2 regions of the Pseudomonas sp. PK-RTE-24 genome follow, and region 2 is predicted to be linked to the other one. Evidence: predicted binding sites of a transcription regulator. Region 2 holds the regulator's gene; the other holds the start of a gene.
What was found. The regulator sigma-54, encoded in region 2, starts transcription at its own class of promoters, with help from an activator protein. The targets are predictions, from matches to a motif close to ANTGGCATNNANNTTGCTNT.
Positions count from the first base shown of each region.

Region 1 (15,615 bases), 700 kb from region 2:
GATGCGTTCGCTTGGGCTGATCACGTCGGTCAGGCGGATGCCGAACTTCTCGTTGACCACCACTACTTCGCCGTGGGCGATCAAGGTGCCGTTGACCAGCACGTCGAGCGGCTCACCGGCCAGACGATCAAGCTCGATCACCGAACCCTGGTTGAGTTGCAGCAGGTTGCGGATGTTGATGTCGGTACTGCCGACTTCCATCGAGATCGACACCGGGATGTCGAGGATCACGTCCAGGTTCGGACCGTCGAGGGTCACCGGATCATTGTTCTTCGGCACGCTGCCGAACTCTTCCATCGGCAGACGTTTGGAGCTGGAAGTGCCGGCGTCGGCGGCCAGCAGTGCATCGATGTCAGCCTGGCCGGCGTCACCGGTTTCTTCAAGGGCCGCAGCCCATTCATCGGCCAGTGCCTGGTCGTCCTGCGCGTTCATATCGTCGTTCATCATGTGTCCTCGGCGGGCAACAATTCGGTTAAATACGGGGGTGGAAAGCGCCGCCTCAGCGACGCTCGATCGGCTCGATCACCTGCAACGCGAGGTTGCCTTTGTGCGAGCCCATCTTGACCTTGAAGGCCGGCACGCCGTTGGCGCGCATGATCATGTCTTCCGGCATCTCGACCGGGATCACATCGCCCGGCTGCATGTGCAGGATGTCGCGCAGCTTCAACTGGCGGCGGGCCACGGTGGCACCGATGGGCACGTCGACATCGAGCACGTCCTGGCGCAGGGCATTGACCCAGCGCTCGTCCTGATCGTCGAGGTCGGACTGGAAACCGGCGTCGAGCATTTCCCGCACCGGCTCGATCATCGAGTACGGCATGGTCACGTGCAGATCGCCCCCACCGCCATCGAGTTCGATGTGGAAGGTGGAGACCACAATCGCTTCGCTCGGGCCGACGATGTTGGCCATGGCCGGGTTCACTTCCGAGTTGATGTACTCGAAATTGACTTCCATGATCGCCTGCCAGGCTTCCTTCAGATCGACGAAAGCCTGCTCCAGCACCATGCGCACTACGCGCAGTTCGGTCGGGGTGAACTCACGCCCTTCGATCTTGGCGTGACGGCCGTCACCACCGAAGAAGTTGTCCACCAGCTTGAACACCAGTTTGGCGTCGAGGATGAACAGCGCGGTGCCGCGCAGCGGTTTGATCTTGACCAGGTTGAGGCTGGTCGGCACGTACAGCGAGTGCACGTATTCGCCGAACTTCATCACCTGCACGCCACCGACAGCCACGTCCGCCGAGCGGCGCAGCATGTTGAACATGCTGATGCGGGTGTAGCGGGCAAAGCGCTCGTTGATCATTTCCAGCGTCGGCATGCGTCCACGGACGATGCGATCCTGGCTGGTCAGGTCGTAGCTTTTGACACTGCCGGGTTCGGCAGCATTATCGGTCTGTACCAGACCATCATCGACGCCATGCAGCAGCGCATCGATTTCATCCTGGGACAGCAGATCCTGCACGGCCATGTCGTGTTCCTACTGCAGTACGAAATTAGTGAAAAGCAACTGTTCGATGACCACTTTGCCCAGTTCTTTCTGCGCCACTTCCTGGACGCTGGCGGTGGCCTTCTGGCGCAACATCTCCTGGCCGACCGGGGTCGCCAGTGTGGCGAAATCCTGACCGGAGAAGAGCATTACCAGGTTGTTGCGGATAACCGGCATGTGCACTTTGAGCGCGTCCAGATCGGCCTGATTACGCGCCAGCATGGTGATGCTCACCTGCATGTAGCGCTGACGGCCGTTCTGGTTGTAGTTGGCCACGAAGGCCGGCGCCATCGGCTCGAAAATCGCCGCCTGCTTGCCGACCGGCGCTGCTTCAGCGGCCTCGGCAGGCTTGCTCTGCGCGCCATGCATGAAGAACCAGGTCGCCCCGACGGATGCACCAATGGCCACCAGCAACGCCAGCACGATCACGATGATCAGCTTGAGTTTGCCTTTGGTTGCGGGGTCTTTTACTGCTGCAGCTTCGCTCTTCGCCATGCCAATAATCCGTCACTAATCGGGGGTTTCACAGTCGCACGGCAAGGCAAGAGCAAGTGTTATGCCAGAAGTGTCGGAGGTCGAGAACGACGCTAAAGTCAAAAGCACCCTCACCCCAGCCCTCTCCCTGAGGGAGAGGGGGCCGACCGAGATGTAATGGGGCTGGACATCGACCTGCACAACCGAGGTGATTGCAAGTTCAGGGCGGGAATCAACAGGTCGCCGAATGTCGAACGGATTCAGCGATGCTCGTTCAGGTCGGCGTAGTTCTTCAAGATTCCCCAATCGGTCCCCTCTCCCTCTGGGAGAGGGCTAGGGTGAGGGGGCTCTTGATTTGCTCAGGCGTAATAGTCGACCGCGCTGCTGCCAATTACGCTGGTAGTCTGCGCCGCCACTTCAGCGACAGTAGCCGGTGCCAATTCCTCATCCGCCGAATCCAAGCGGCCACCCGCAGCGCTGGTCCGGCCACTCTGCCCCTGCTGCGCCTGTTCCTGACCTTGCTGCCCCTGCCAGCCACGGTTCTGGTCGGCGACATTGACATCCACCTGGCCCATGCCCTGCTGGTTGAACATGTCGCGCAGGCGGTGCATCTGGCTGTCGAGCGCTTCACGCACGCTTGGGTGTGCGCTCATGAAGGTGACCTGGGTCTGCTGATCGGGAACCATGTTCACGCGGATATCCAGACGCCCAAGCTCCGCCGGCTGCAACTGAATGTCGGCGGCCTTCAGGTTGACGCTGGACAGGTACATGACGCGGTTGACCACTTCTTCGGTCCAGCCGCTCTGGTGCATGGCGATCGGCTGATTCACCGGCAGCGCATTGGCGGTTTTCGGCGTAGCGGCCTGGGTCAGTGCCGCCAGACGGTTGGCGAAGTCATCGACGCGAGTGTCGCTGGTAGCCGATTTCAGATCCTTCAGACCATCGTCGATCAGCCCGCTGAAAGCTTGTTCGCCGCCCTGACTGGTGCTGTCCTTGTCGGCCTGCACGTCGAGCATGCTGGCCATGCCGGCGGCAAAGTTCTGCGCGGCGGTCAATTCACCGTCAGCCTGAGCTTGAGCAGGCGTGGCTTTCGGTTGCGCCTGACTGGCGGCGGAAATATGCCCGCCCTGCTCCATCGCCATGCGCACGGCCGGCATCGAGTCGAGCGGGTCGGCCGATGGATCGAAATCGCTGTCGGTTGCCGCCGGATCTTTGACCATGCCCGACACGACCGCCAGTGCAGGCGTTTCGGTTTCCGGCTGGGCTGGCGTGGCGACTGTTGGCGTTTGCACCACAGGCGCTGCCACCAACGGCTGAACGACTTGCGCCAAGGCCGGATCAAGGGCCGGGTCTACAGGCGCGGCATCGGCCACAGGGGGTTGTATGGTTTCAGCGGTGTCATCGGCAGTGGCAGTCGCGTCGTCGCTCGCCGCCGCTTTGTCGGCAGGCAACGCTTTGCCGCTATCGGCAACTGCTGGCTGGGGCGCGGCAGATTGATCTTTGCCGATATCCTTTTTGCCGCTGCTGTCCGCGACCTTATCGCGTGCCGGCCTGACTGAATTGTCAGCGCTCACGGCGGGCTTGGCCGGCGCCTGATCGGCAAACACTTTGGCGAAGCTGGAGGCCTTGTCCCCGGCGTCTGCGGCCATTGCCGACGATTTGGCAGAGGCGGCTTGCGCCTTGGCCTGAGCGGCGGTCTGAAGAAGAATGTTGGGGGTCGCAGGCATGACACGGTCTCCGCTGCACTGGGATCGTAGGTACAGTTGAGCAAGTTGACTGCAAGTGCCGGGCCAGTTTGGCCAGACACTTGCGAAAAGCGCCGGACGGCAGCTTCAGTGGATGTGGGCGTGGTGCTTTTCGCTTTCGTACACCGGACGTACTTCGGCGAATTCAGAATGGATATCGGCGACTAGCTGAGCGAGCGCTTCCGGGCTTTTGTCCTTCGCGTTCGACTCCAGGTCCTGGCACAACTCGGCCAGTCGAACCGCGCCCATGTTGCTGGCGCTGCCCTTGAAGCTATGCGCTACATCGGAAAGCGCTTTGGCGCTGGTGCTGTCCTGCAACTCGTGCAGGCGGCTTTGCGAATCTGCCAGAAAAGTCTCCAGCAATTCCGTATAGCCGTCCTCCATCACCTCGCGCAAAGTATCGAGGACTTCGCGATTTACATGTGGGTCTGTCACTTGCTCACTCCTTGATCAAGAATGGGCGGATTATGCCTCAATCTCCCAGAAAAACTCCACGCTGGCACTACGACCTTGGTCCGACCAACTGGCGTTGCGCCCCAGTTGCCGGACCAGACCGATGCCGCGTCCCGACAAGCGGACGTTATCCACGGGCCTTTCCATGACCCGCGCCACATCAAACCCCTTGCCACTGTCATCGACACGAATGACCAGCCGCCCACCCTCGCCTTGCGGCTGGACCTGCAAATGCACTCGCACGAAACCGTCTTGCAGCGCCTCCAACCGCGCCGCGCGCATTTCATAGTAGCGGGCGAAACCTGCCGCATCGCGTTTGAGGCTCGAGTCCAGCCCGAGCACGCCATGCTCCAGCCCATTGGAATACAACTCGGCGAGCACGCTGTACAGCGCCCCGCTTTGCGCGCGCAGGCCATGCACCTCAAGCAGCAACTGCAAGAGGAACGGCAATGGATTGAAGCGCCTGAGCGTGGCGCCGCGAAACTCGAAACTGGCCGACCAGTCCAGCGGGCACGACTGGCCGCTGTCGGAATACACCGGCGCTGCGCCGTGGGCCTGCGCCGACTCGAGCAGACTGACTTCGACCATGCTTACGTCATCACGGGCCTGTCCGCGAAAATCGCGCAACGCTTGCTCGATATCCTCGAATAACCGATCCGGCTCACGGTTCGCCGCAAACACCTGCTGCAAGCGTTCGACGCCGAACAACTGGTCATTGGCATCGCAGGTATCGATCACCCCGTCCGATAACAGAAACACTCGATCATCGACGGCCATCGGATACACATCCGTACGGTCATCGAAGGCTTGCGCGCTGAGAATCCCAAGGGGCAAATGCCGCGCCGGCAAGGGCACACGCTCGCCGCTGGCCATGCGGTGCAGGTAACCGTCGGGCATGCCACCATTCCACACCTCCACCGAACGGCTCTGGAAACTCAGACTGAGCAAGGTGGCACAGCAGAACATGTCCACCGGCAGGATGCGCTTGAGCTTGGCGTTCATCTCGCGCAGGGTTTCGGCCAGGCCATAGCCCTTGGCGGTCATCCCATAAAACACTTCGGCCAGCGGCATCGCCCCCACCGCTGCCGGCAAGCCATGCCCGGTGAAATCGCCGAGCATGACGTGCATGTCACCGGCAGGCGTGTACGCCGCCAGCAACAAGTCACCGTTGAACAGCGCATACGGCGATTGCAGGTACCGAATGTTCGGCGCACTCAGGCACCCGGAATGCGCGACCTTGTCGAACACCGCTTTGGCCACGCGTTGTTCGTTCAGTAGATAGTCATGATGTTTCGCGATCAGATCGCGCTGCTGCAGGACCGTGGCCTGAAGGCGACGCAAGCGATCCATCGCCTTGATTTTGGCGGCGAGTATCACCTGGTTGTACGGCTTCGCCAGAAAATCGTCACCGCCAGCCTCCAGACAACGGGCCAGCGCTTCACTCTCGGTCAGCGAGGTGAGGAAGATGATCGGCACCAACGCTTCACCCGCCAGCGCCTTGATCTGCCGCGCCGCTTCGAAGCCGTCCATCACCGGCATCAGCGCGTCCATCAATACCAGATCGGGTTGTTGCTGCTGGAAGCATTCGACCGCCTCCGCACCATTGGCCGCCGTCAGCACCTGATGACCTTGACGGCGGACAATGGTCGACAGCAGCAGCCGGTCGGCGGCACTGTCTTCGGCGATAAGGATAGTCAGCGACTCTTGCGCCTGCATGGGCGTCAACTGATGTCGAAGAGTTTGTCGAAGTTGGAAATCGCGAGGATTTTCTTCACATCGGAGCTGCTGTTGACGACGCGGATATCCGACTCGTCGCCACCGGCGTGATCACGCAGCAGAAGCAGCATGCCCAGCGCGGAGCTGTCGAGGTAAGTGGCCTCTTTGAGATCGACCACGATGGATTCGGGTTTGTGTGGGAGCCGTTCATACGACTCGCGAAATTCCTGATGGCGACCAAAATCGAACCGGCCTTTGACGGCGATCGTGAGCTTTTTCTGGTCTGGAGAGACTTCTGTAACGACTGACATTGACTGGCTTCCTTGTCATTGACGAACCTGTACAAGGTTTAGCACCTGGATAGGGTTGGGGCAAGGCGCAACAGTGGAACAAGTGTGGGAGCGAGCCTGCTCGCGAAAGCATTCTGTCAGTTGACTACAGGATTGACTGACACGGCGCTTTCGCGAGCAGGCTCGCTCCCACAGGGTTTGGCGGTGAGGTTTAGAAGGCATCACGCCGTGGCAGACGCTGCGACAGTTCATCGAGCAGCTTCTGCTCGCGCTTGTCTTCCAGGCGTTGCGCTTCATCACGATAGCGCTGCACCAGTTTGCGCAAACCCTCGACGCGGGCAAACGCCTGCTGCCATTCCTCACGCGCCTTGTCGAGCTTGTTCTGGTGCCAGACCAGGCTCTGCCGTTGCTGGTCGACGGCGGTGTCGAGTTGCGCCAGAAAGCCCTGAAAACCCAGCAGCCATTGCCCGGTCACGCCGGTGCTGCCGCGCACGATCCACTGCTGCGAGTAATCCAGACGAAAGGCATTGAGGTCGGCCAGTTTGCTTTCGGCAACTTTGACCTGGCCCTGAAAGTAGGCGAGGCGCTGCACGGCGGCTTTCTCGGCCTTCTCGGCCATGTCCACCACCGGTGCCAGGCGCGCGGCGCGGCTGACGGCCATGGCCGGTTACCCGCCCGCCGCAGGGGCGAACAGGGTTTCCAGATAGGCCTGGCTTTCACCCAGATTGATTTTGTCGTTGAGGCCCTGGCGCTGATACCTGACCAACTGCGGTTGCAGGGAAATCGCCAGATCGGTCTCGCGATCGCCACCGGCCACATAGGCACCGACGCTGATCAAATCACGGCTCTGCTGATAGCGCGACCAAAGCTGCTTGAAATACTGCGCGCGCTGCATGTGATCCGGCGAAACCACTGCTGGCATTACCCGGCTGATCGAGGCTTCGATGTCGATCGCCGGATAGTGGCCTTCCTCGGCGAGGCGCCGCGACAGGACGATGTGGCCGTCGAGCACGCCACGCGCCGAGTCGGCAATCGGGTCCTGCTGGTCGTCGCCCTCGGACAATACGGTGTAGAACGCCGTGATCGAACCGCCGCCCTTCTCCGCATTACCGGCGCGCTCCACCAGTTTCGGCAGTTTGGCGAACACCGAGGGCGGATAACCCTTGGTTGCTGGCGGTTCGCCGATGGCCAGCGCGATTTCCCGCTGGGCCTGGGCGAAACGGGTCAGCGAGTCCATCAGCAGCAGAACGTTCTTGCCCTTGTCGCGGAAATACTCGGCGATGCGCGTGCAATACATCGCCGCGCGCATACGCATCAGCGGTGCATCGTCCGCTGGCGAGGCAACCACTACCGAGCGTTTGAGGCCTTCTTCACCGAGGATGTGCTCGATGAATTCCTTAACTTCGCGACCACGCTCACCGATCAGGCCGACGACGATGATGTCGGCTTCGGTGAAGCGGGTCATCATGCCCAACAGCACCGATTTACCGACACCGGTACCGGCGAACAGACCCAGACGCTGGCCACGGCCGACCGTCAGCAAACCGTTGATGCAACGGATGCCGACATCCAGCGGTACGCTGATCGGATCACGGTTGAGCGGGTTGATGGTCGGGCCGTCCATCGGCACCCAGTCTTCGGCCTTCATGCCACCCTTGCCGTCCAGCGCGCGGCCGGCACCGTCAAGAACACGGCCGAGCATGCTCATGCCCATCGGCAAACGACCGGTATCGGCCAGCGGCACCACGCGCGCGCCCGGGGCAATGCCGGCGACGCTGCCGACCGGCATCAGAAAGACTTTGCTGCCGGAAAAACCCATGACTTCCGCTTCCACCTGAGACGGATGGTAGCTGTCGTCATTGATCACCATGCAGCGGGTGCCCATGGCGGCGCGCAGGCCTTCGGCTTCGAGGGTCAGGCCAACCATGCGCAGCAGCCGACCTTCAAGGATCGGCGCGCCGGCAATCTCGGTGGCCTCGGCGTAGGTGCTCAGGCGCTTGGCGAAACTGGTGCGTTCAAGGCGCATCGCTGGCGTCCGCGCGCGGCTCGTCAGAGTCGACAGCCGCTGGGGTGTCTTCAGGAATGTCCAGACTCAAGTCAGGCGCTGCCGGATGCAGAGCCTGCTCATGCAATTGGTCGAACAGCTTGGCCATGACCTGGGTCACCCGTGACTCGACGCTGGCGTCGATTCGGCTGTGCTCGGTTTCAACCCGGCAACCGCCCGGCAACAGCGACTCGTCCTCGACGATGCGCCAGGTTTCTTCGTGGCGTTCGCGCAGGGCTTTGACCTGGGCGAAATCCTGCGGATTAACGTACAGGCGCACGTTTTCCACGCCCAGCGGCAACAGCTTGAGGGCATCGCGCATGACGTGTTCGATCTGCGTTGAATCGATGGCCAGTTCGCGCTTGATCACCTGCTTGGTGATGTGCTGCACGAGGTCGACCAGCGACTTTTCAATCTGGGTGTCTTGCTCGGCGATCGGTTCGAACAGGTTGGCCATCAACAGCTCGAGGCTGGCGATTTTCGCCGCCAGCGCCGTTTCTGCTTCCTGACGCACCTTCAGCGTGGTGCTGTGAAAACCTTCCTTTTCACCAATGGCGAAGCCCTCGTTGTAAGCCTCCTGACGGATGCTTTCGAGTTCTTCCAGGGTCAGTGGCTGGACTTCTTCCAGCGGCACTTCTTCCATTTCCGGCGGTTCGGGCTCGGGTTCCGGCTCGGGTTCCGGTTTCGGCGGGTCGAAGCTGGGCAGCGCCCAGGATTCGAAACCACGAACATCGCGGGCGCGGATCAGATCCGTCACAGACTCGTCAGGCTTATCCATGGGCTTAGATCATTTCCTCGCCGCCCTTGCCACCGAGCACGATCTCGCCGGCTTCGGCCATACGACGGGCAATGGTGAGGATTTCCTTCTGCGCGGTTTCGACGTCGCTGACGCGCACCGGGCCTTTCGCCTCGAGGTCGTCGCGCAACAGTTCGGCGGCACGCTTGGACATGTTCTTGAAGATCTTTTCCTTGACGCCCTCGTCCGAGCCCTTGAGGGCCAGCACCAGCACATCGGAAGAGACTTCGCGCAACAGGGCCTGAATGCCACGGTCGTCGACGTCGGCAAGGTTGTTGAACACGAACATGAGGTCTTCGATCTGACCGGACAGGTCTTCGTCGACTTCGCGGATCGAGTCCATGAGCTGGCCTTCGATCGAGCTGTCGAGGAAGTTCATGATGTCGGCCGCACGCTTGATGCCACCCAAGGTGGTGCGCGAGGCATTCGAGTTGCCGGAGAACTGTTTCTCGAGAATCTGGTTGAGTTCTTTCAAGGCGGCCGGTTGCACGGTGTTCAACGACGAGACGCGCAGGATGATGTCCAGACGCACTTTATGGTCGAAGTTGCCGAGCACTTCACCGGCCTGATCCGGGTCGAGGTACGCGACCACGATCGCCTGGATCTGCGGGTGCTCATAACGGATGACGTCGGCGACTGCGCGCGGCTCCATCCATTTCAGGCTGTCGAGGCCACTGGTGTTGCCGCCGAGCAGGATGCGGTCGATCAGGCCGTTGGCCTTGTCTTCGCCCAGGGCCTGGGTGAGCATCTTGCGTACGTAGTCGTCGGATCCGACGCCGAGGCTGGTCTGATCGCCGACGATGTCGACGAACTCGCTCATCACCTGCTCGACCTGTTCGCGATGGACGTTGCCCATCTGCGCCATGGCCACGCCGACGCGCTGAACCTCTTTGGGCCCCATGTGGCGCAACACTTGCGCAGCATCGGTCGAACCCAGGGACAGCAGCAGAATCGCGGCTTTGTCGACCTTGGTCAGTTTGACGGTGGCGGCTCGGTTATCACTCATCTGCGTTAATCCACTCTTTCACGACCTGAGCCACGCGACCCGGGTCTTCAGCTACCAGACTCTTGATTGCATTCAGCTGCGCGTCATAACCCTCGCTCGGGCTCGGCAACAGAATGCTCTGCGGACCACCGAGGCTCACGCGGTCGTTGGCCAGTTCGCCGTCCAGGCCGCCCATGCCACCGAGTTCCACGTCGCTGCCCAGACCGGCCAGCTCCTTGCCTTTGCCACCGCCGGTGATGTTGTTGAGCACCGGACGCAGCACACCAAACACCAGTACGAGGATGAACAGCACACCCAGCACTTGTTTGACGATGTCCCAGAACCAAGGCTGGGAGTAGAACGGAATATCGGCAATCACTTCGCCGCGCTCGGCGGAGAACGGCATGTTGATCACGCTGACGCTGTCGCCACGGCTGGCGTCGAAACCGACGGCGTCCTGCACCAGACGGGTGAAGCGCGCCAATTCGTCGGCGCTCCACGGCGCACGGCTGGTTTCACCGTTGGCCGGGTTGATCTTGACCTGATCGTCGACCACCACCGACACCGACAGGCGATTGAGACGGCCCTGCTGCTGCTTGGTGTGGCTGATCGAACGGTCGAGCTCGAAGTTCTTGGTCGATTGTTGACGCTTGTCCGCCGGGTACGGTGCGAGCATCGGCTGGCCGGTGGCCGGGTCCATGATCTGCTGGCCGTTGGCATCAACCAAAGGCTGACCTGGCTGAATCATTCCGGCCGGTGCGGCGGTGCCACCGGTGGTCTGCGGCGCCGAGGCAGGCGACGGCGGCTGGTTGCTCAGGGCACCCGGCACACCTTGCGGGCCATTGCTGGCGGTGCGTTGTTCGTTGACCGACTGCTCGCTGCGCAACGCCGGTTGGTCCGGGTTGAACTGCTCGGCAGTCGATTCGACGGCACTGAAATCGACGTCGGCGGAGACTTCAGCCTTGTAACGATCGTTGCCCAGTACCGGTTGCAGAATGTTGTGCACGCGCTGGGTGAGCATGCTTTCCATGCGGCGGCTGTAATCGAACTGCTTGCCGGCCATGGTCATTTCCGAGTTCTCCGCCTGATCGGAGAGCAGGTTGCCCTTTTGATCGACGACGGTGATCTGCGATTTGCTCAACTCGGGCACGGAAGTCGCGACCAGATTGATGATCGCCACCACCTGACCCGGCTCCAGCGAACGCCCGCTGTACAGCTCGACCAGTACCGAAGCGCTCGGTTTGCGCTCGTCACGGACGAACACCGAACTCTTCGGAATGGCCAGGTGCACGCGGGCACCCTTGACGTTGTTCAGGCTGGAGATGGTCCGCGCCAGTTCGCCTTCGAGGCCGCGACGATAACGGGTCGCTTCCATGAACTGGCTGGTGCCCAGACCCTGTTCCTTGTCGAGGATTTCGAAACCGATGTTGCCGTCGCTGGGAGTGACACCAGCGGCAGCGAGTTTCATCCGCGCACGGGACAGGTCGTCGGCCTTGACCAGCAAGGCGCCGGAATTGGGTTCTACGTTGTAGGGAATGTCAGCGGCGGCCAGGGTTTCCATGACCTGCTTGGCGTCCATGCCGGCAAGGCTGCCGTACAGTGGACGGTAATCCGGCTGCTGCGACCACAGCACCACGGCAAAGCCAATCGCCACGCTCGCCGCCAGACCGACCAACAGGCCGACCTGACGCAGCACGGTCATCTGGGAAAGGTTTTCCAGAAAGGACAGGCCGAACAGCGGCGGTTTGCCGTCGATCGGGGTGGCCTTGGCCGGAACGTTATCAGCGACTGCTTCTGCCATGACTTATTTCGCCCTTAAACCGGCATCTGCATGATGTCTTGGTAAGCCTGGACCAGCTTGTTGCGCACCTGGGTCAGAGCCTGGAACGACACGCTGGCTTTTTGCGACGCAATCATGACGTCAGTCAGGTCGACACCGCTCTTGCCGATCTCGAACGCGTTGGCCAGTTGAGTCGACGCCTGCTGGGTATCGCTGACTTTATTGATCGCCTGACCGAGCATGTCGGAAAAGCTGCTGCCCGCGATTTCAGGGACAGCGGCAGTCGATTTACGCGCAGACATGGCATCCACTTTCATGGCCTGCATGTCCATCATCAACCGATTAAATTCAATACCTTGGCTCATGGTCTACTCTCTTGGGCGGCCCGCAATTTTTTGACACTCACTCGGCGGGTACACAGGTATTAGCAACAAGGGTGCCAGCTCATGGGCACCCTTCTGAGAAAAGCATCTGGAATGTTTTGCAGCATCGATCAGGTGGCGAACAGATAGCCTTCGACGTCCATCCCGGCATCGCGCATTTGCGCCAGTTTGTAGCGCAGGGTGCGCGGGCTGATGCCGAGCTTTTCGGCAGCTTCCTTGCGTCGGCCACGCTCGGCGCGCAGGGTGTCGATGATCATCTGAAACTCCCGGCGGCGCAGGTCATCGCCCAGCGCGCCGGAAGAATCCGCCTCGATTTCCACCTCGCGGATCACCGGTGCCGTGATCGGCAACGGCGCAAATGTCACCGCACCGCTCAGGCAGAAATCCTGCGGCTGAATCAAACCGCCCTGCTGCAGAATCAACGCGCGCTGAATCGCGTTGTCCAACTCCCGCACGTTGCCCGGCCACGGGTACGCGGTCAGACAAGCTTGAGCTTCGGGGGACAGCTTGGCTGCTGCGTGCTTCATTTTATTGACGTGTTTGGCCAACAATTTTTCCGCCAGCGGCAGGATATCGGCAGTGCGCTCGCGAAGTGGACGCCAGGCCAAGGGAAAAACCGACAAGCGGTAAAACAGGTCTTCGCGAAAACGCCCCGCCGCCACTTCGCCGGCCAGATCACGGTTGGTCGTGGCGACCACGCGAATGTCCAGACTGATCGGCTTGCGCGCGCCCACTCGCTCCACTTCCCGCTCTTGCAGAACGCGCAGCAGCTTCGCTTGCAGGCCCAGTGGCATTTCGGAAATTTCATCGAGCAGAATGGTGCCGCCGTCCGCCTGCTCGAACTTGCCGGCCTGCGAGGCGATGGCGCCGGTGAACGAGCCCTTCTCATGGCCGAACAGTGTTGCTTCGAGCATGTTGTCGGGGATCGCCGCGCAGTTGATCGCAATAAACGGCTGGCTCGCCCGTCGCGATTGCTGGTGGATATAGCGCGCCAGCACTTCTTTACCGGTGCCGGACTCGCCGGAGATGAGGACAGTCGAATCACTGCGCGCAACCCGCGCCGCCAACTCAAGCAACTGCGCACTGGCCGGTTCAACGGCGACGGGGCCTTCCGCTTCGCCAGCATCAATGCAGCCCAGCGCATGTCGCGCCACCAGATCGAGCAATGCCTTGGGCTCAAACGGCTTGACCAGATAATCCGCCGCGCCTTGGCGCATCGCATCGACCGCACGCTCGACGGCGCCGTGGGCGGTCATCAATAGCACCGGCAATTGCGGCTGGCGTGCGCGCAGCAACGCAAGCAATTGATGACCGTCCATGCCCGGCATGTTGACGTCGCTGACCACTAGGCTGAAAGCTTGCTGCGCGACGGCCGTCAGCGCTTCTTCGGCGCTGCCGACGGCGTGATAGTCGTGGCCGGCGAGCAGCAGCGTATCGGCCAGCGCCTCGCGCAACGAACGGTCATCCTCGACCAGCAACACCTTGATGCCCATGACGTTTATTCAACTCCTTGTGCAGCGGAAAACAGCGGCAGACTGACCTGCGCGCAAGTGCCGCGCCCGACTCGCGAACGCAGGGTCAATTCTCCCTGATGCGCACGGGCCACCGCTTTGACCACGGTCAGGCCGAGGCCGGTGCCGGTGACCTTGGTAGTAAAAAAAGGCTCGCCGAGGCGCGCCAAAACTGTCGGCTCAATGCCGCTGCCGCTGTCGCTGACACACAGACGCAGGGTGTTGCCTCTGGTGTAGCAATGCACTTTCAGGCGCGCTTCGCCAGCGCTGGCCTGAATGGCGTTTTCAATCAGATTCAGCAGCGCGCCGACCAGCGTGTCGCGGTTGCACAGCAACTCACCGGCATGGCTGTCGCACTGCCAGCGGATCGGCAGGTCCTGCACATGGGTCAGCGCCGCAGCCTGCAGCGACTGCATCAAGGCACCGGGCATGAGGCGGTCGGTCAGCGGCAATTCACCGCGAGCGAACACCAGCATGTCGCGCACTTGATGTTCGAGTTCGTGCAGACGCTCTTTCAAGCGGCCGGCAAAGCGTTGTTGGGTTTCCACTGGCAGTTGCTGTTCAGTCAAATGACTGGCGTAGAGCAAAGCGGCGGACAGCGGCGTGCGAATCTGGTGGGCCAGCGAGGCGACCATGCGCCCCAGCGATGACAAACGTTCGTGGCGCGCCAACTGGTCTTGCAGATGACGTGTTTCCGTCAAGTCGTTGAGCAGCACCAACTGCCCCGGCTCGGCATCCAGCGAGCGGGTGGAAATCGACAGGCGTCGACCGTTTTTCAAGGAGATTTCATGACCGTCGTCTTCACGGGGAGCGAAGCAGCGCGCGATCACATGGCGCCAGAGTTCGCCCTCGAGTGGCGAGCCGAGCAGATCGATGGCGGCAGGATTGGCTTCGCGCACCAGACCGTGGCCGTCGATGACGATGACGCCGCCGGGCAACAGGTCGAGGAGGTTTTGCAGGCGATTGGCCAGGCGTTCTTTTTCCGCCAGCTCCTGCATGCGCTGGGCGCTGACCACGGCCAGCTCACCCTTGAGTTCGGTGACCCGCGCTTCGAGCAGGCTGTAGGAGTCGGTCAGCTGGCTCGACATCTGGTTGAACAGCTGGAAGGCCTGCTCAAGTCCCTGACGACTTGCCTGCTCTACGGACGAGGGTTGCCCCACGATATTGGAGGCAGAAGAGATCTGGGCGGCTTGGGGCATTGGGCTCTCTCGCTTGGCTGACCGTCAGTGAAACGGAACGTTGCGAGGGCTGTAGCAATACCCGTGCCTAAAAAAAACCGCTTATAAATGAAGCGCTTGAAAAACAGGCGTCAATCATCCGCCTGTTCATCTCCTCCAGCCCGGCTCATGCCGTACTTGCGCATCTTCTCGACCAGGGTGGTGCGACGAATACGCAGACGCTCAGCGGCACGGGCGACAATGCCATTGGCATCGTCCAGCGCTTGCTGAATCAGGCCCTGCTCCAGGCCACCGAGGTAGTCCTTGAGGTCGAGACCTTCCGGCGGCAGCAACGCGTTGGCGCTGAAGTCCGGCGTATGACCGTTGATGGCAACGCGTTCTTCCAGATCGCTGCGCAGGCTGTCGACCATCTGCTCGTCTTCGTCGTCGACGTAGCGGAATTTCTTCGGCAACTCGACCACGCCAATCACCCCGTACGGGTGCATGATCGCCATGCGCTCGACCAGGTTGGCGAGTTCGCGGACGTTGCCCGGCCAGCCGTGACGGCACAGCGACATGATCGCCGCCGAGTTGAAACGGATCGAACCGCGCTTCTCGTGCTCCATGCGCGAGATCAGTTCGTTCATCAGCAGCGGGATGTCTTCGACGCGCTCACGCAGCGGCGCCATCTCGATCGGGAACACGTTCAGGCGATAGTAGAGGTCTTCACGGAACGAGCCGATCTCGATCATGCTTTCGAGATTCTTGTGCGTTGCGGCAATGATGCGCACGTCG
Region 1 covers NZ_CM133224.1:5,686,599-5,702,213, forward strand. Annotated here, with positions in the region: gene fliN (flagellar motor switch protein FliN) at 1-444, opposite strand, end outside; gene fliM (flagellar motor switch protein FliM) at 500-1,468, opposite strand; gene fliL (flagellar basal body-associated protein FliL) at 1,478-1,981, opposite strand; gene ACV8MC_RS25585 (flagellar hook-length control protein FliK) at 2,320-3,687, opposite strand; gene ACV8MC_RS25590 (Hpt domain-containing protein) at 3,793-4,140, opposite strand; gene ACV8MC_RS25595 (ATP-binding SpoIIE family protein phosphatase) at 4,171-5,874, opposite strand; gene ACV8MC_RS25600 (STAS domain-containing protein) at 5,880-6,185, opposite strand; gene fliJ (flagellar export protein FliJ) at 6,376-6,825, opposite strand; gene fliI (flagellar protein export ATPase FliI) at 6,832-8,190, opposite strand; gene fliH (flagellar assembly protein FliH) at 8,180-8,986, opposite strand; gene fliG (flagellar motor switch protein FliG) at 8,991-10,010, opposite strand; gene fliF (flagellar basal-body MS-ring/collar protein FliF) at 10,003-11,790, opposite strand; gene fliE (flagellar hook-basal body complex protein FliE) at 11,805-12,134, opposite strand; gene ACV8MC_RS25635 (sigma-54-dependent transcriptional regulator) at 12,263-13,645, opposite strand; gene ACV8MC_RS25640 (sensor histidine kinase) at 13,651-14,862, opposite strand; gene ACV8MC_RS25645 (sigma-54 dependent transcriptional regulator) at 14,973-15,615, opposite strand, start outside.
Region 1: ACV8MC_RS25585 (flagellar hook-length control protein FliK) is a predicted target of sigma-54. The motif match lies at 3,725-3,744, and genes of this name have one in related genera.

Region 2 (15,615 bases):
ATCAGGGCCGTGTGCTGATCGATGATCTGGACGTCAGCCACCAGCCGATGCACGGCCGCGCCAAGGCCGGTATCGGCTATCTGCCGCAAGAAGCGTCGATCTTCCGCAAACTGTCGGTCGCCGACAACATCATGGCGATCCTCGAGACCCGTCCGGAGCTGGACAAGGCCGGTCGTCGCAAGGAGCTGGAAAGCCTGCTGCAGGAATTCCACATCAGCCACATCCGCGACAACCTCGGCATGAGCCTGTCCGGCGGTGAGCGTCGCCGGGTGGAAATCGCTCGCGCCCTGGCCACTGCACCCAAGTTCATCCTGCTCGACGAACCGTTCGCCGGTGTCGACCCGATCTCGGTCGGCGACATCAAGCAGATCATCCATCACCTCAAGGCCAAGGGCATCGGTGTGCTGATCACCGACCACAACGTGCGTGAGACGCTGGATATCTGCGAAACCGCTTACATCGTCAACGACGGTCAACTGATCGCTGAAGGCGATGCCGAGACCATCCTGGCCAACGATCTGGTCAAGGAAGTGTATCTGGGTCACGAGTTCCGCCTGTAAGCGCGACAGCGCTGTATCGATTCAAGGCGCATTTATCCGCTTTAATTGTTACAGCGCTCTAGGCAAACACTTCAGTTTCAGGCATATAATTTGCTTAAGTTTGGCGCTTCGGCGCCCTGTAGTGGATGGCGCAAAGCGCCGGCGAATAAGGTGTTAAGCCCCTGCCATGAAACCATCGCTAGTCTTGAGAATGGGCCAGCAGCTGACGATGACACCGCAGCTGCAACAGGCCATCCGCCTGCTCCAATTGTCGACCCTGGACCTGCAACAGGAGATCCAGGAGGCTCTGGAATCCAATCCGATGCTCGAGCGCCAGGAAGAAGGCGACGACTTCGACAATGCCGATCCGCTGGCCGACAACGCCGAACAGAAGCCCGCCGAAATCCAGGAACCCTCCTACCAGGAAACCGCCCCGACGGTGGATAACCTCGAGGATGGCGATTGGAACGAGCGTATCCCCAACGAACTGCCAGTGGATACTGCCTGGGAAGACGTCTACCAGACCAGCGCCAGCAGCCTGCCGAGCAGCGATGACGATGAGTGGGATTTCACCACCCGCACGTCGGCCGGCGAGAGCCTGCAAAGCCATCTGCTCTGGCAACTGAACCTGGCACCGATGTCCGACACCGATCGCCTGATCGCCGTGACTCTGATCGACTGCATCAACAATCAGGGCTATCTGGACGAAACACTCGAAGAGATTCTTGAAGCGTTCGACCCGGAACTGGACATCGAGCTCGACGAAATCGAAGCTGTCCTGCATCGCATCCAGCAATTCGAGCCCGCCGGTATCGGCGCACGCAACCTCAGCGAATGCCTGCTGCTGCAATTGCGCCAGCTGCCCGCGAAGACGCCGTGGCTGACCGAGGCCAAGCGTCTGGTCGCCGATTACATCGACCTGCTCGGCAGCCGCGATTACAGCCAGTTGATGCGCCGGATGAAGCTCAAGGAAGACGAGCTGCGCCAGGTCATCGAACTGGTGCAGAGCCTCAATCCGCGTCCCGGCTCACAGATCGAGTCGACCGAAGCCGAATACGTCATTCCCGACGTGATCGTGCGCAAGGACAACGAGCGCTGGCTGGTCGAGCTGAACCAGGAATCGGTGCCTCGCCTGCGCGTCAACGCCCAGTACGCCGGTTTTGTGAAGCGTGCCGACACCAGCGCCGACAACACTTTCATGCGCAACCAGTTGCAGGAGGCCCGCTGGTTCATCAAGAGCCTGCAGAGCCGCAACGAAACCCTGATGAAAGTGGCCACGCAGATCGTCGAACATCAGCGCGGCTTCCTCGAGTACGGCGACGAAGCAATGAAGCCGTTGGTATTGCATGACATCGCCGAAGCGGTCGGCATGCACGAATCGACGATTTCCCGGGTGACCACACAAAAATTCATGCATACCCCGCGCGGTATTTATGAGCTGAAATACTTTTTCTCCAGCCACGTCAGCACCTCCGAAGGCGGCGAATGCTCGTCCACGGCGATCCGCGCGATCATCAAGAAACTGGTCGCTGCGGAAAATCAGAAAAAGCCGTTGAGTGACAGCAAGATCGCTGGTTTACTGGAGGCACAAGGCATTCAGGTGGCTCGCCGCACCGTCGCCAAGTACCGCGAATCCCTCGGAATCGCGCCTTCGAGCGAACGCAAGCGGTTGATGTAAGCCACGTTACAGCGTTCCAGTGGCAGGCTTTTCGGCCTGCCGCTTTATGCACTGGCAACGAAGGAGAAGCTGTATGCAAGTCAACATCAGTGGACACCAACTGGAAGTGACCCAACCTCTGCGTTCCTACATCGAGGAAAAACTCCAGCGACTGGAGCGACATTTCGACAAGATCACCAACGTGCAGGTCACGATGTGCGTCGAAAAGCTGAAACAGAAGATCGAAGCCACCTTGCATATCCCCGGCAGTGAAGTGGTCGCAAACGCAGAAGATACCGACATGTACGCTGCGATCGACTCACTTACCGACAAGCTGGATCGCCAACTCAAAAAGCATAAGGAAAAGACCCAGAGCCTCCTCCAGGGCGCGACCGGTCGTTAACACCCCTATCCATGATCCGACTTGAAACCATCCTGACCCCCGGCCGTTCCCAAGTGAACGCGCCGGGCGGCAGCAAGAAAAAAGCCCTCGAACAGATTGCCAACCTGATCCACCGCGAAGTGCCGGATCTGGCGATGCAGGATGTCTTCGAGGCGCTGATCGCCCGTGAAAAACTCGGCTCCACCGGTTTTGGCAACGGCATCGCCATTCCCCACTGCCGCCTCAAGGGCTGCGCGGGGCCAGTGAGCGCCCTGCTGCACCTCGAAGCCCCGATCGATTTCGACGCCATCGACGGCGCTCCGGTGGACCTGTTGTTCGTACTGCTGGTCCCGGAAGCCGCAACCGACGCGCATCTGGAGTTGTTGCGCCAGATCGCCAGCATGCTCGACCGCAAGGAAGTGCGCGACAAATTGCGCAGCGCTCCGAGCAATGAAGCCTTGTACCAGGTCGTACTGGACGAGCAGAACGGGCACTAATCATGCGTTTGATCATTGTCAGTGGCCGTTCGGGCTCGGGTAAAAGTACCGCCCTGAATGTCCTTGAGGACAACGGCTACTACTGCATCGACAATCTGCCGGCCGGTTTGCTGCCGGAACTGGCCGAGCGAGCGCTGATTCACACAGAACTGGCGCAGCCGCTGGTCGCCGTGTCGATCGATGCGCGCAACCTGCCCAGCCATCTGTCACGTTTCCCTGAGTTGCTCGAAGACGTGCGTGCCAAGCATATCAAGTGCGATGTGCTGTACCTGGACGCCGATGAAGAAACCCTGCTCAAGCGTTTTTCCGAGACCCGTCGTCGTCACCCGCTGAGCAACGCCAATCGCTCACTGGCCGAGGCGATTCACGACGAAACCGCCCTGCTCGGTCCGATCGCCGATCTGGCCGACCTGAAGATCAACACCACCAGTCTGAATCTGTATCAACTGCGCGACACCATCAAGTTGCGCCTGTTGAATCAACCGGAGCCCGGTACGGCGTTTCTGGTCGAGTCGTTCGGCTTCAAGCGCGGCATGCCGGTCGACGCCGACCTGGTGTTCGACGTGCGCTGCCTGCCCAATCCGTACTGGAAACCGGAGCTGCGCGCTCAGTCGGGCCTTGATGCACCGGTGGCCGAGTACCTGGCGCAGCAGCCGGATGTCGAAGAAATGTATCAGGACATCTACGCCTACCTGAACAAGTGGCTGCCACGCTTCGCCGCCAGCAACCGCGCCTACGTCACCATTGCCATTGGCTGCACCGGCGGGCATCACCGCTCCGTCTACCTGACCGAACGACTGGGTCAGGCCCTGCAGAAAACCCTGAAGAACGTCCAGGTTCGCCACCGCGACCTCACCTAAAGGATTTACACCGCGATGCCTGCTCGTGAAATCGAAATCATCAATAAGCTGGGCCTGCATGCCCGGGCATCGGCCAAATTTGTCGGCGTGGCGGGTCAGTATCCAGACTGCACGATCCGAGTGGGACGCACACCTGAAACGACTGTCGACGGCAAGAGCATCATGGCAATGATGATGCTCGCGGCGGGTAAAGGCACCAAGATCCATTTGAGCACCGAAGGCGAACAGGCTCAGGAAGCCATGGACGCATTGGTCGATCTGATCGAAAGGTATTTCGACGAAGGTGAATAATCCTCGAGGCGGGGACACTGTTCCTCGCCTCCATTCACCCCAACGCCGTATCCATCACCATCATCAGACAAAACCCGATCAGAAGGCCCAGACTGGCCAGCTTGTCATGCCCATGACGGCGCGATTCCGGGATCACTTCGTGGGTCACCACCAGCAACATCGCCCCCGCCGCCAGTGCCAGCCCCAACGGCAACAGCACCTGAGCCAGACTCACGAGCCACGCACACAGCAGCGCAAATATCGGTTCGACCAGCCCCGACGCCGCGCCGATCAGAAACGCCCTGACCCGCGACATTCCCGCCCCGGCCAGCACCAGAGCAATCACCAGTCCTTCCGGCACATCCTGCAACGCAATGCCCATCGCCAGACTGTCGGCGTCCGCCATCCCGCCTCCGGCAGATACGCCAACCGCCATGCCTTCCGGAATGTTGTGCGCGATGATGGCGAACACGAACAGCCAGATTCGCGGTGGAATTACCGGATGCTCCAGCGTGCCGACGAGCATTTCCGGCGAGGCACCGCAAATGCGCCGATCCACCAGATACAGACCGAACGCACCGAGCAGGATGCCGAAGCAGATCAGGCCACTGGCGGCCCACGGCGTCAGGCCAAGGCTCTCAGCTGCAGCTATGCCCGGCACGATCAACGAAAACGCCGTCGCCGCCAGCATCACCCCGGCACCAAATCCCAGCAAGGTGTCGCTGAGTGCCTGCGGCATGCGGCGGATCACCAGCACCGGCACCGCGCCAAGCGCCGTGCCCAAGGCGCAGATGGCACCGCCCTGCAAGGCACGTAACAGCCTCGGTTCCAGATTCAGCCATTGCAAAGCGTGGGCGACCAGTAAAGTCATACCCGCCAACAGCAAAAGCGAACCCACCGCGTAACGAAACATGCGCCCACTGCCAATCGCCAGTGTTTCCGTGCCCATAGTCAGCCCTGATTGTTTTTATTGAAGGCTTAAACCAGTGCGGCCTGATAGCGCGCAGCAACTTCCGGCCAGTTGATCACGTTGTAGAACGCGTTGATGTATTCCGGGCGACGGTTCTGGTAACGCAGGTAGTAAGCGTGCTCCCAGACATCGAGGCCAAGGATCGGGGTGTTGCCGTTCATCAACGGGCTGTCCTGGTTGCCGCTGCTTTCCACGACCAGTTTTTTCTCCGGTGTCACGCTCAGCCACGCCCAGCCGCTGCCAAAACGGGTCAGCGCGGCTTTGGTGAACGCTTCCCTGAAACTGTCGAGTCCGCCCAGTTGCTCGTCGATGGCCTTGGCCAGCGCGCCGCTGGGCTTGCCGCCACCGTTGGGCACCATCACTTCCCAGAACAGCGAATGGTTGGCGTGGCCGCCGCCCTGATTGATCACCGCCGCGCGAAGTTTTTCCGGCAGTTGCTGCACGCTGGCGACGAGTTTTTCCACCGGCCACTCGGCGAACTCGGTGCCTTCCACGGCGGCGTTGAGGTTGTTGATGTAGGTCTGGTGATGCTTGGTGTAATGGATTTCCATGGTCTGCGCATCGATGTGCGGCTCGAGGGCATCGTAGGCGTAAGGCAAGGCAGGCAAGGTAAAAGCCATTTCAATGGACTCCATACTGATGAGAAGTTGAGGCGCGGCGGGCATTGCCGGTGTCCGGATGCAGCAGGCGCTGGGTGCGTGGGTATTCGCCGTGCTCGCTGATGAAGTTCAACAGTTCGACATAGGTCTTGCTGCTCTGGCGCAGCGCCGCCTCACGCAGGGCCGGACGCAAGCGCTCGTCCTGCATGGTCTGCAACAAACGTTGATGGATGGCACAGAGATATTCGGCGCTCTCCTCCGGTTGGTTCAGGCGCAGATGCAGGTCAGCCAGGTTGTGATGTGAGACGACGCAGGCCGCCACCGCTTCGTCGGCATCCGCCCAGCGTTCGAACAACACTTGCGCCAGGGCCAGGGCTTGCAGGTAAGCCTCGCGGGCGTCGATCAGTTCGCCCAGCATGAAGCAGCGATTGGCCCGTTCGATCGTGCGTTTCCAGTGCTCCATGATGAGCCTCCAAAGCGGTTGCGGGGTTTACACGCCGCCGGCGGTGAGTTTCTCGGGGTTGAGCAACTCTTTCAGCTGGCTGCGCGACAGGCGGGTGTGTTCCAGGGCGACGTCGATCACCGCACAGCCTTCCTTGCAGGCGTTAGCGCGCAACGGATCTGGCGACTCATCCAGCGCCGGCTTTCGAGGTAGGGCTGCTCGTGCAAGGCAGAACTCATGATCCGTGACTCGTCCGGAAATGAGATTTATTATTAGATGATAATGAGAACCAAAACAAGCGTTCGAGTTTGCGCTGTTCATTTGTGGGAGCGAGCCTGCTCGCGAATGCGCCGTGTCAGCCAGCACATTTGCAACTGATCCACCGCTTTCGCGAGCAGGCTCGCTCCCACAGGGGATTTGTGCGAAGCGAATAAAAAAGGCGCGCCATCCACAACGGATGGCGCGCCTTTTTTTGTTGGCGGATTCGCGGCTTAGCTGCCGGCGACAGTCATCCGCTCGATCAACACAGACCCGGTGCGAATGTTGCTGCGCAGTTCCAGATCATTACCCACTGCGACAATCTGCTTGAACATGTCACGCATGTTGCCGGCGATGGTCACTTCCTGCACGGCGAACTGGATCTCGCCGTTTTCCACCCAGAAGCCCGCAGCGCCGCGCGAATAGTCACCGGTGACCATGTTCAGGCCATGGCCCATCAACTCGGTGACCAGCAATCCCCGGCCCATGCGCTTGAGCAGTGCTGCCTGATCCTCGTCGCCATGGGTGACGAACAGGTTGTGCACCCCGCCCGCGTTGGCGGTGCTCGGCATGCCCAGTTTCCGTCCGGAATAGGTGCCGAGGATGTAGGAGACCAACTCGCCCTTTTCGACGAACGGTTTCGCGTAAGTCGCCAGGCCATCACCGTCGTAGGAAGCACTGCCCATGGCACGCATCAGATGCGGACGCTCATCAATGGTCAGCCATTCCGGGAACAGCTTCTGCCCCAGTGTGCCTTCCAGAAACGACGATTTGCGATACAGGCTGCCGCCGGATACTGCCGAGAGGAAGCTGCCGAACAGACCGCCCGCCAGTTCGGCGGAAAACAGCACCGGCACTTCGCAGGTCGGCACCGGCCGCGCGCCCAGACGGCTCGCCGCCCGTTGCGCGGCACGCTGGCCGATGCTCACCGGATCGGCGAGCAGACTGCCCTGGCGATTGACGTCATACCAGTAATCGCGCTGCATCTGCCCGTCAGCTTCGGCGATCATCACGCAACTCAGGCTGTGCCGGGTCGACGCGTAACCGCCGATGAAACCGTGGCTGTTGCCATAAACCCGGCAGCCCTGATGGGTGCTGAGGGTGGTGCCGTCGGCGTTCTTGATCCGCGCATCGGCATCGAACGCCGCTGCCTCGCAGAGCAAAGCCTTCTCGATGGCCTGTTCCGGGGTGATGTCCCATTCGTGGAACAGGTCGAAGTCCTGCACATCCCTGGCCATCAGTGCGGCGTCGGCCAGACCCGAGGCTTCGTCCTCGGAGGTGTGTTTGGCTATCGCGAGTGCTGCAGCGACGGTTTCACGAATCGCCTCCGGCCCGGTGGCCGAGGTGCTGGCCGAGCCTTTGCGCTGGCCGACGTACAGGGTGATGCCAAAACCCTGATCACGATTGAATTCAACGGTTTCGACCTCGCGCTGACGCACCGAGGTCGACAGCCCCTGCTCCAGCGACACCGCGACTTCACAGGCGCTGGCGCCTTGGCGCTTGGCTTCGGCGATGATCTGCTCGACCTGTTCTTGCAGTGCCGGCAATGCCTGCGGGCCGACGCTTTGAACTGCACTCATGCTCATCTCCACTCAAATTCTGCTTTCGGCTGGGGTCATCGAGCGACCGGGCCGGACAAGCGGCCCCCGACTGGTTATCATGGCGGCGTTTCTTTGCGGACTGCCACCATGGTTGATTCTTACGACGACTCCCTCGATACGGGAGAAAAAAGCAAATCTCAGGTCAAACGCGAGTTGCATGCGCTGGTTGACCTCGGCGAGCGCCTGACCACACTCAAGCCTGATCTGGTCGCCAAACTGCCGTTGACCGACGCTTTGCGCCGGGCATTGGCCGATGCGCCCAAGCACACCGCGAACATCGCGCGTAAACGGCATTTGCAGTTCATCGGCAAACTGATGCGCGACCAGGACACTGACGCGATTCTGACTCTGCTCGATCAACTCGATGCCTCCACTCGCCAGTACAACGAGCGTTTCCATAATCTGGAACGCTGGCGTGACCGCCTGATCGCGGGCGATGACGCCGTGCTGGAGAAATTCGTCATCGAGTACCCGGACGCCGATCGCCAGCAATTGCGTTCCCTGATCCGTCAGGCCCAGCATGAGGTTGCGCAAAACAAACCACCTGCTTCGAGCCGCAAGATCTTCAAATACATTCGGGAGCTGGACGAGACTCAACGCGGCCTGCGTTGAAAATCGCCACCGGGTGGCCGTCCTGCGCGCCACCCGAAAGCCCCACCGTTCTTATGCGCCCGTGCCACCCACGGTAATCGCATCGATTTTCAGCGTTGGCTGGCCGACACCCACCGGCACCGACTGCCCATCCTTACCGCACGTACCCACACCGCTATCCAGCGCCAGATCGTTACCAACCATCGACACCCGGCTCATCGCCTCGGGGCCGTTGCCGATCAATGTCGCGCCTTTGACCGGTGCGGTGATCTTGCCGTCCTCGATCAGATAAGCCTCGCTCGTCGAGAACACGAACTTGCCGCTGGTGATATCGACCTGACCGCCGCCGAGGTTGGCGCAGTAGATGCCCTTCTTCACCGAAGCGATGATTTCCGCCGGATCACTTTCGCCACCGAGCATGTAGGTGTTGGTCATGCGTGGCATCGGCAGATGCGCATAGGATTCGCGACGACCGTTACCGGTGCGCGCCACGCCCATCAGCCGCGCATTGAGCTTGTCTTGCATGTAGCCCTTGAGCACGCCGTTTTCGATCAGCGTGGTGCACTCGGTTGGTGTGCCTTCGTCATCGACGCTCAGCGAACCGCGACGACCGCTCAAGGTGCCGTCATCGACGATGGTGCAAAGCTTGGAGGCAACCATTTCGCCCATGCGCCCGCTATAGGCCGAGCTGCCCTTGCGGTTGAAATCGCCTTCCAGACCGTGACCGACCGCTTCGTGCAGCAGCACCCCGGACCAGCCGGAACCCAGCACCACCGGCAAGGTACCGGCCGGCGCTGGAATTGCTTCAAGGTTGACCAGTGCCTGGCGCAGCGCTTCGCGGGCATAACCCATGGCGCGGTCTTCGGCGAGGAAGTAGCGGTAATCGGTACGCCCGCCGCCGCCATGCCCGCCGCGTTCGCGCCGGCCGTTCTGCTCAACGATGACGCTGACATTGAAGCGCACCAGCGGTCGCACGTCGGCGGCCAGGCCACCGTCGGTGGAGGCCACCAGAATCCGCTCCCAGACCCCGGCCATGCTCACGCTGACCTGCTGAATCCGTGGATCGAGTGCGCGGGTGGCGACGTCGATGCGTTTGAGCAACTCGACTTTTTCCGCGCGGCTGAGCACTTCCAGCGGGTTATCCGGCGCGTACAGCTGCGCGACGTCCTGGCTGGTGAATGCCTGCACGGTGCCGTTCTGTCCGGCACGGGAGATCGAACGCGCGGCGCGGGCCGCTGCGCCGAGGGCCTCGAGGGTGATCGCGTTGCTGTAGGCAAAACCGGTCTTCTCACCGGACTGTGCACGCACGCCGACACCCTGATCGAGGTTGAAGCTGCCTTCCTTGACGATGCCGTCTTCCAACGCCCATGACTCGGAAATCTGGCCCTGGAAATACAGGTCGGCGGCATCGATGCCCGGTCCGGCCAGATCGCCGAGCACGCCTTGCAGGCTCTCGATCGTGACACCGCCGGGTGCCAACAGGTGATCACTGACTGAGGACAACAACTCGCTCATAGGTTTACGCCTTAAATTCGTGTTCTGAAGCAGGCCGCTGGGCGCCCTGCGAGAAAAACCGCCGATGACGCGTCACCGGCATGCGCGCCCGGATGGACGCTTGTTCATCGCTGTCGCGGGCGGCCAGCAACACCGCCTCGCCTTGATCCTGTTGGGCCAGTACGCGCCCCCACGGGTCGACAATCGCCGCATGCCCGAAGGTTTCACGCGGTCCGGGATGGCTGCCGCCCTGCGCGGCCGCCAGGATATAACACTGTGTTTCGATGGCCCGCGCGCGGATCAGTACATCCCAGTGCGCGGCGCCGGTCACGGCCGTAAACGCCGACGGTGCAGTAATCAATTCGGCACCGGCGGCACGCAATTCACTGTACAGCTCCGGGAAACGCAAGTCGTAACACACGCTCAGACCGACTCGCCCCACCGGCGTATCCGCCACCACTACATTACCGCCATAAGCATAGTCATCGGATTCACGGTACCGGCCGCGATTGTCGGCGACATCGACATCGAACAGATGCAGCTTGTCATAGCGCGCGACCACCTCGCCGTGCTCGTTGATCAGCAATGAGCAGGCATTGGCTTTGGCCGTGGGTTGACCCAACGGTGGCAACGGCAACGTGCCGGCGACTATCCATAAGGTGAGGTCGCGGGCGGTCTGTTTCAACCATGGCAGGATCGGCCCTTCGCCCAAGGCCTCGGCGCGGCCGATATCGGCGACGTCGCGACGGCCCATGGCGGCGAAGTTTTCCGGCAGCACCGCGAGTTTCGCCCCGCCGGCGGCGGCCTGTTCAAGCAGGCGCCGGGCCTGGGCCAGATTGGCCGGCACGTCGCTCTGGCTGACCATTTGAATCACCGCTAAAGACATGGCCGCTCCTCGGGATTTGCATATGACTGTGTAGGAGCTGCCGAAGGCTGCGATCTGTTGATTTTTTTTAAGAGCCAGATCAAAAGATCGCAGCCTTCGGCAGCTCCTACAGGGGTAGTGTCTGCTAGTTAAAAAGGCTTGTCGAAGGTGATTTTCGGCTCTTTCCATGGGCCTTTGACGGTGTACTTGACGCTGGCGAAGCGCGCGACGCGGTCGCCGATCAGCTTGTCGATGAGGAACAGCGCGCCGCCGACCGCCGGTGCGCCGACGAGCAGCGCGGCGATCGGCAGGTTGTTGGTCACCGGCAGTGTCACCAGCAATTTCGCATCGACCTTGTCACCGACCAGATCCAGCGTGCCGTCCAATTCCAGATTGCTCGAAGGCCCGGTCAGGCGAATCGGCTCACGTGTCACGTAGACACCATTGTTCGCCACCAGCAAACCTTTGACCCGGTCGTAGCTCAGGCCTTTGCCGAACAGGTCGGAGAAGTCCAGACGCAGGCGCCGGCCGATCGAGTTGAAGTTGAGCAGGCCGAACACCCGCAGCGCCTGAGCACCGCCTTCCACTTCAACGAACTGGCCTTTGTTCAGCGAGGCATCGAGGGTGCCGGAGAAGCGCTTGGTCGCCAGCCACGCCGGCGAGCCCGGCCAACGGCCGTCGACATCCATATGGAATTCTTCGCTGGTCACGCTCGGCGCGAAGCCCCAGCCTTTGAGCACGTCGGCCAGATTCTTGCCGCCAATGCGGCCCTTGTACCAACTGCTGGTCGCCCCCGGCGCGCCTTCCCAGCCGCCGTTGCCTTGCAGCAGGATACCCTTGAGGCCCATGTCGAGGTTGTTCAACGCGATGCCCTTGGCGGTCGGCCGCACTTTCAGCGACCAGCCACCGACCAGATCGGGGCCGAGGAACAACTGATTGAGGGTGATATCCAGCGCCGGGATTTTCGTCGGGTCGACCGACGCCAATGGATCAGGCGCGTTCTCGTCAGCCTGCACCGCCGGGTCCGGCGCCGGCAGTTTCACGTATTGCAGATTCACCGCAATCGGTACGCCCTTGGCATCCGGCAGGCTGGCGCTGCCCTTGGCCTGTTGGCTGTCGAGCGCCAGGTTCCACGCGCCTGGCTTGCGATTGATCTGCACCGAAGCCTGATCCAGCGTGGTGCCGAACGCGGTCAATTTGCCGACCTTGATGTCAGCACTGCTGAGCAGTTGTTTGGCGCTGCCGCCCGGATCCCCGCCAGCGTACTTGCTGGCCAGATCCTGCCACGGCGCGACGTCCAGTTCCGACAGCACCCCGCGTATGCGCAGGCCCTTGGCGCCCGGCAACACCGCTTCGCCAGCACCGAGAAACAGTTCGCCACGGCCGTCGGCGAAATTGCTCGGCGGCGCGGCAAAAGTGAAATTGGCCAGTTGATCGTAGTTGAACCAGTACCGCCGCTCCTGCCCTTGCAAGGTCATGCGGAATACCGTGTCGCGTCCGACATCGGCGGTCATGCCGAACGGCGCCGGCAGATCCACCGCCACGCCTTTGAGGCTGGAGCTGACCAACAACTGGCTGTCGGCCCCGGAAAGATTCAGCTGCAACTGATACGGAATCGTCCCGGACACCGGCAACGGCTGGGTCACGCCCAGCCAATCGGTGAGCTTTTTCACTTCAACCTGCCCCGACGCCGCAACCCGGGTCTTGATCTGGTTGGGGCTGCCATCAGCGAAGATCTGCGCAGTGACCGGTTTGTCGAAGGCCCGTGCAGAGATGTTCTGGCCGCTGAGGCCTTTATTGCTGTCGAAGCGGAAATCGCCCTTGAGCTGGCTCAGTTCGAGCTTCGGTTCGGCCAGTTTCAGCCGCGCGTTGGCCGTTTTGAAATCGACGAGGATTTTCGGCTGCTCGCCCTTGGCCAGCGGAATATCCAGCTTGAGCTTGCCATTCAGATCACCCGCGCCCTCCCAACCGGCAAAGGTCTCACCAGTGCCGATCGGCGCATCCTGAAGAATCTTCAAGCCGTCGCCCAGGCCACCGGCAAATGCGCCATCCAGGAACAAATGCGAGTTCTGCCCGGCCGGTACATGAGGAATATTGACGAAGACATCGCTGACTTGGGTGTCGAGCAACTGGCCTTTGCTGGCCCAGATGCGCACGCCGCTGTCTTCGATGAACACATCGCCGCTGACTTTGCTCACATGCGGCCAGCCCGGCTGAAACGCCAGCTCGGCGTCGTGCACTTTGAAGAACAGGCTGATGCTGCGATCAGCCTCGCCAGCGTTCTTGCTCAGCGAGCCCTGATACTGGAAGAAGCCCTGGTCCACTGCGCCTTTGAGGATCGCTGTGCGCAGCCACTCATCAAGCGCCGGGCTCAACACCGCCGGCAGGTATTTCGCGGTGTAGCGACCGTCGCCATCAACCAGGCCGACGCGCAGGTCCATGTAGTCTTCCTGGCTATGGTCAAAGTGCAGGCGAATGAGGAAATCGCCGGCAATCTTGCCCTCCTCGCCCAATACCTTGAGGTATGGCGCAATCAGGGTGAAGCCATCCTTGTCGAGCTTCCAGGTCAGCCGCGCATTGGCCTGCAGGTATTGCCATGGCTTGGCGAAAATCGGATCGAGGTGCAGGACGAAATCCTTGCTGTCGAGGCGCAACTCGCCGCCGTCGAGGTTGCCGCTCAGGCTGCCACTGATGTTGCGCGCCGCCGGAGCGCCGTGGTAGGCATCGAAACCGACATTGTCGAGGTTGGCGGCAAAGCCGAATTTGCTGCCATCGGTGGCGGTCGGGCGGAAGTCCAGCAGCACATTACGCAGGCCGCCGGTTACCTTCAAACGCTCGACCACTGTGGCGAAGCTTTGTGGCAACGGCCCCAGCGCATTGAGCAGCGGCGTGATCGGGGTCAGATCGAGGCGATCGGCCTGCAGATGCCAGAGCTCTTCAGCCTTGGCGCTGGCGCGAGTCTGCTGCACCTGCACATGGGATTCCCAGCGGGTTTCGCCGAAGCTCATCGCCAGTGAATCGAGGGTGACTTTCACCCCTTCGGCTGTGTTGCGGTAATAGGCGTTGAGCGCCAGATTGTTGATCTGGATCGGCTTGCGCTCGGCGTAGGCACCGGTCACTTGCGGCGCATTCAGGCGCAACGCGGCGCTTTGCAAAGCGCCTTCGGACCAATCGACCCAGAGTTCGCCGCCGGCCTTGATCTCGGAAAAATTCCATTGCTGGGTCAGGCGCTCGGGAAGCCATTTCGACCAGTCGCTCTGCGGCAGGCTGGCATAACCCTCGATGGCGCTGTTCTGCCATTGATCGGGACGCAGCTGGCTGCGCAGGCTCAGCGCGACAGGCTGGCCATCGGGCAAGGTCAGACGCGCGTCGAGACGCTGGCGGCTGGCGCCGGTACGCAGATTGAGGCCGACATAGGTGAGCGTCATGGGCGGGTGATCGAGCGGTTGCAGAGTCACCTGGCTGTCGAGCACCGACAATTGTCTGATCATCTGCGAGCGCTGGAACAGTTGCGCCGCATCGAACGGCTGATCCTTCTGCACCGGCAGCCCTTCCAGCGCCCAGGTACCGTCTTCGGCTTCCTTGAGGCTGATCTTCAAACCGTTGAGTTCGATATGCGCGAGGCGTACTTCGCGGGCCAACACGCTGCCCCACATATCCGGCACTACCCGTACGCGGTCGAGGCGCAGCGCGTTGGCGCCGTCGCCGACCATCACGTCATGGGCCAGCAGGATCGGCGCGAAACCGCTCCAGTTGCCTTCCAGCTCACCGATCTGCAAGGGCATGCCGAGGGCGGCGCTGGCCTTGTCTTCGATGTCGGCGCGGTATTCGGCCACCAGTGGCGTCAGCTCGCGGCCGAGGCTGACGTACAACGCCATCAACACCAGAACCAACGCGCACAGGCCCAGCCCCCAGCGGGTGAGTGCGGCCAGAATGCGTGTCAGACGCTCCATGTCAGTTGGCTCCCATGGCAAAAAAACTGCGAAAAGCTGAGGCCAGCCGCGTTGAATGAAGGGTGATGCAGGGTTTCAGAGCAGCACCACGTCATATTGTTCCTGGGAATACATGGTTTCCACCTGGAAGCGTATGGTGCGACCGATGAAGCCTTCAAGCTCGGCGACGTTACCGGACTCTTCATCAAGCAGACGATCGACCACTTTCTGGTTGGCCAGCACCCGATAACCCTCGGCCTGATAGGCCCGCGCCTCGCGCAGAATCTCGCGGAAGATCTCGTAACAGATGGTTTCGGCGGTCTTCAGCTTGCCGCGTCCCTGACAACTGCTGCACGGTTCGCACAGCACCTGCTCAAGGCTTTCGCGGGTGCGCTTGCGGGTCATCTGCACCAGGCCCAACTCGGTGATGCCGATGATGTTGGTCTTGGCGTGGTCGCGCTCCAGCTGTTTCTCCAGAGTGCGCAGGACCTGACGCTGGTGCTCTTCATCTTCCATGTCGATGAAGTCGATGATGATGATCCCGCCGAGATTGCGCAGGCGCATCTGCCGGGCGATCGCCGTGGCCGCTTCGAGATTGGTCTTGAAAATGGTTTCTTCGAGGTTGCGATGACCGACGAACGCCCCGGTGTTGACGTCG
Region 2 covers NZ_CM133224.1:536,231-551,845, forward strand. Annotated here, with positions in the region: gene lptB (LPS export ABC transporter ATP-binding protein) at 1-560, shown strand, start outside; gene ACV8MC_RS02450 (RNA polymerase factor sigma-54) at 727-2,217, shown strand; gene hpf (ribosome hibernation-promoting factor, HPF/YfiA family) at 2,291-2,599, shown strand; gene ptsN (PTS IIA-like nitrogen regulatory protein PtsN) at 2,611-3,075, shown strand; gene rapZ (RNase adapter RapZ) at 3,078-3,935, shown strand; gene ACV8MC_RS02470 (HPr family phosphocarrier protein) at 3,951-4,226, shown strand; gene ACV8MC_RS02475 (ZIP family metal transporter) at 4,261-5,154, opposite strand; gene ACV8MC_RS02480 (superoxide dismutase) at 5,184-5,795, opposite strand; gene ACV8MC_RS02485 (hypothetical protein) at 5,797-6,237, opposite strand; partial or broken gene ACV8MC_RS02490 (FagA protein) at 6,375-6,455, opposite strand; gene pmbA (metalloprotease PmbA) at 6,708-8,054, opposite strand; gene yjgA (ribosome biogenesis factor YjgA) at 8,163-8,687, shown strand; gene tldD (metalloprotease TldD) at 8,739-10,181, opposite strand; gene ACV8MC_RS02510 (carbon-nitrogen hydrolase family protein) at 10,186-11,046, opposite strand; gene ACV8MC_RS02515 (YhdP family protein) at 11,175-14,978, opposite strand; gene rng (ribonuclease G) at 15,054-15,615, opposite strand, start outside.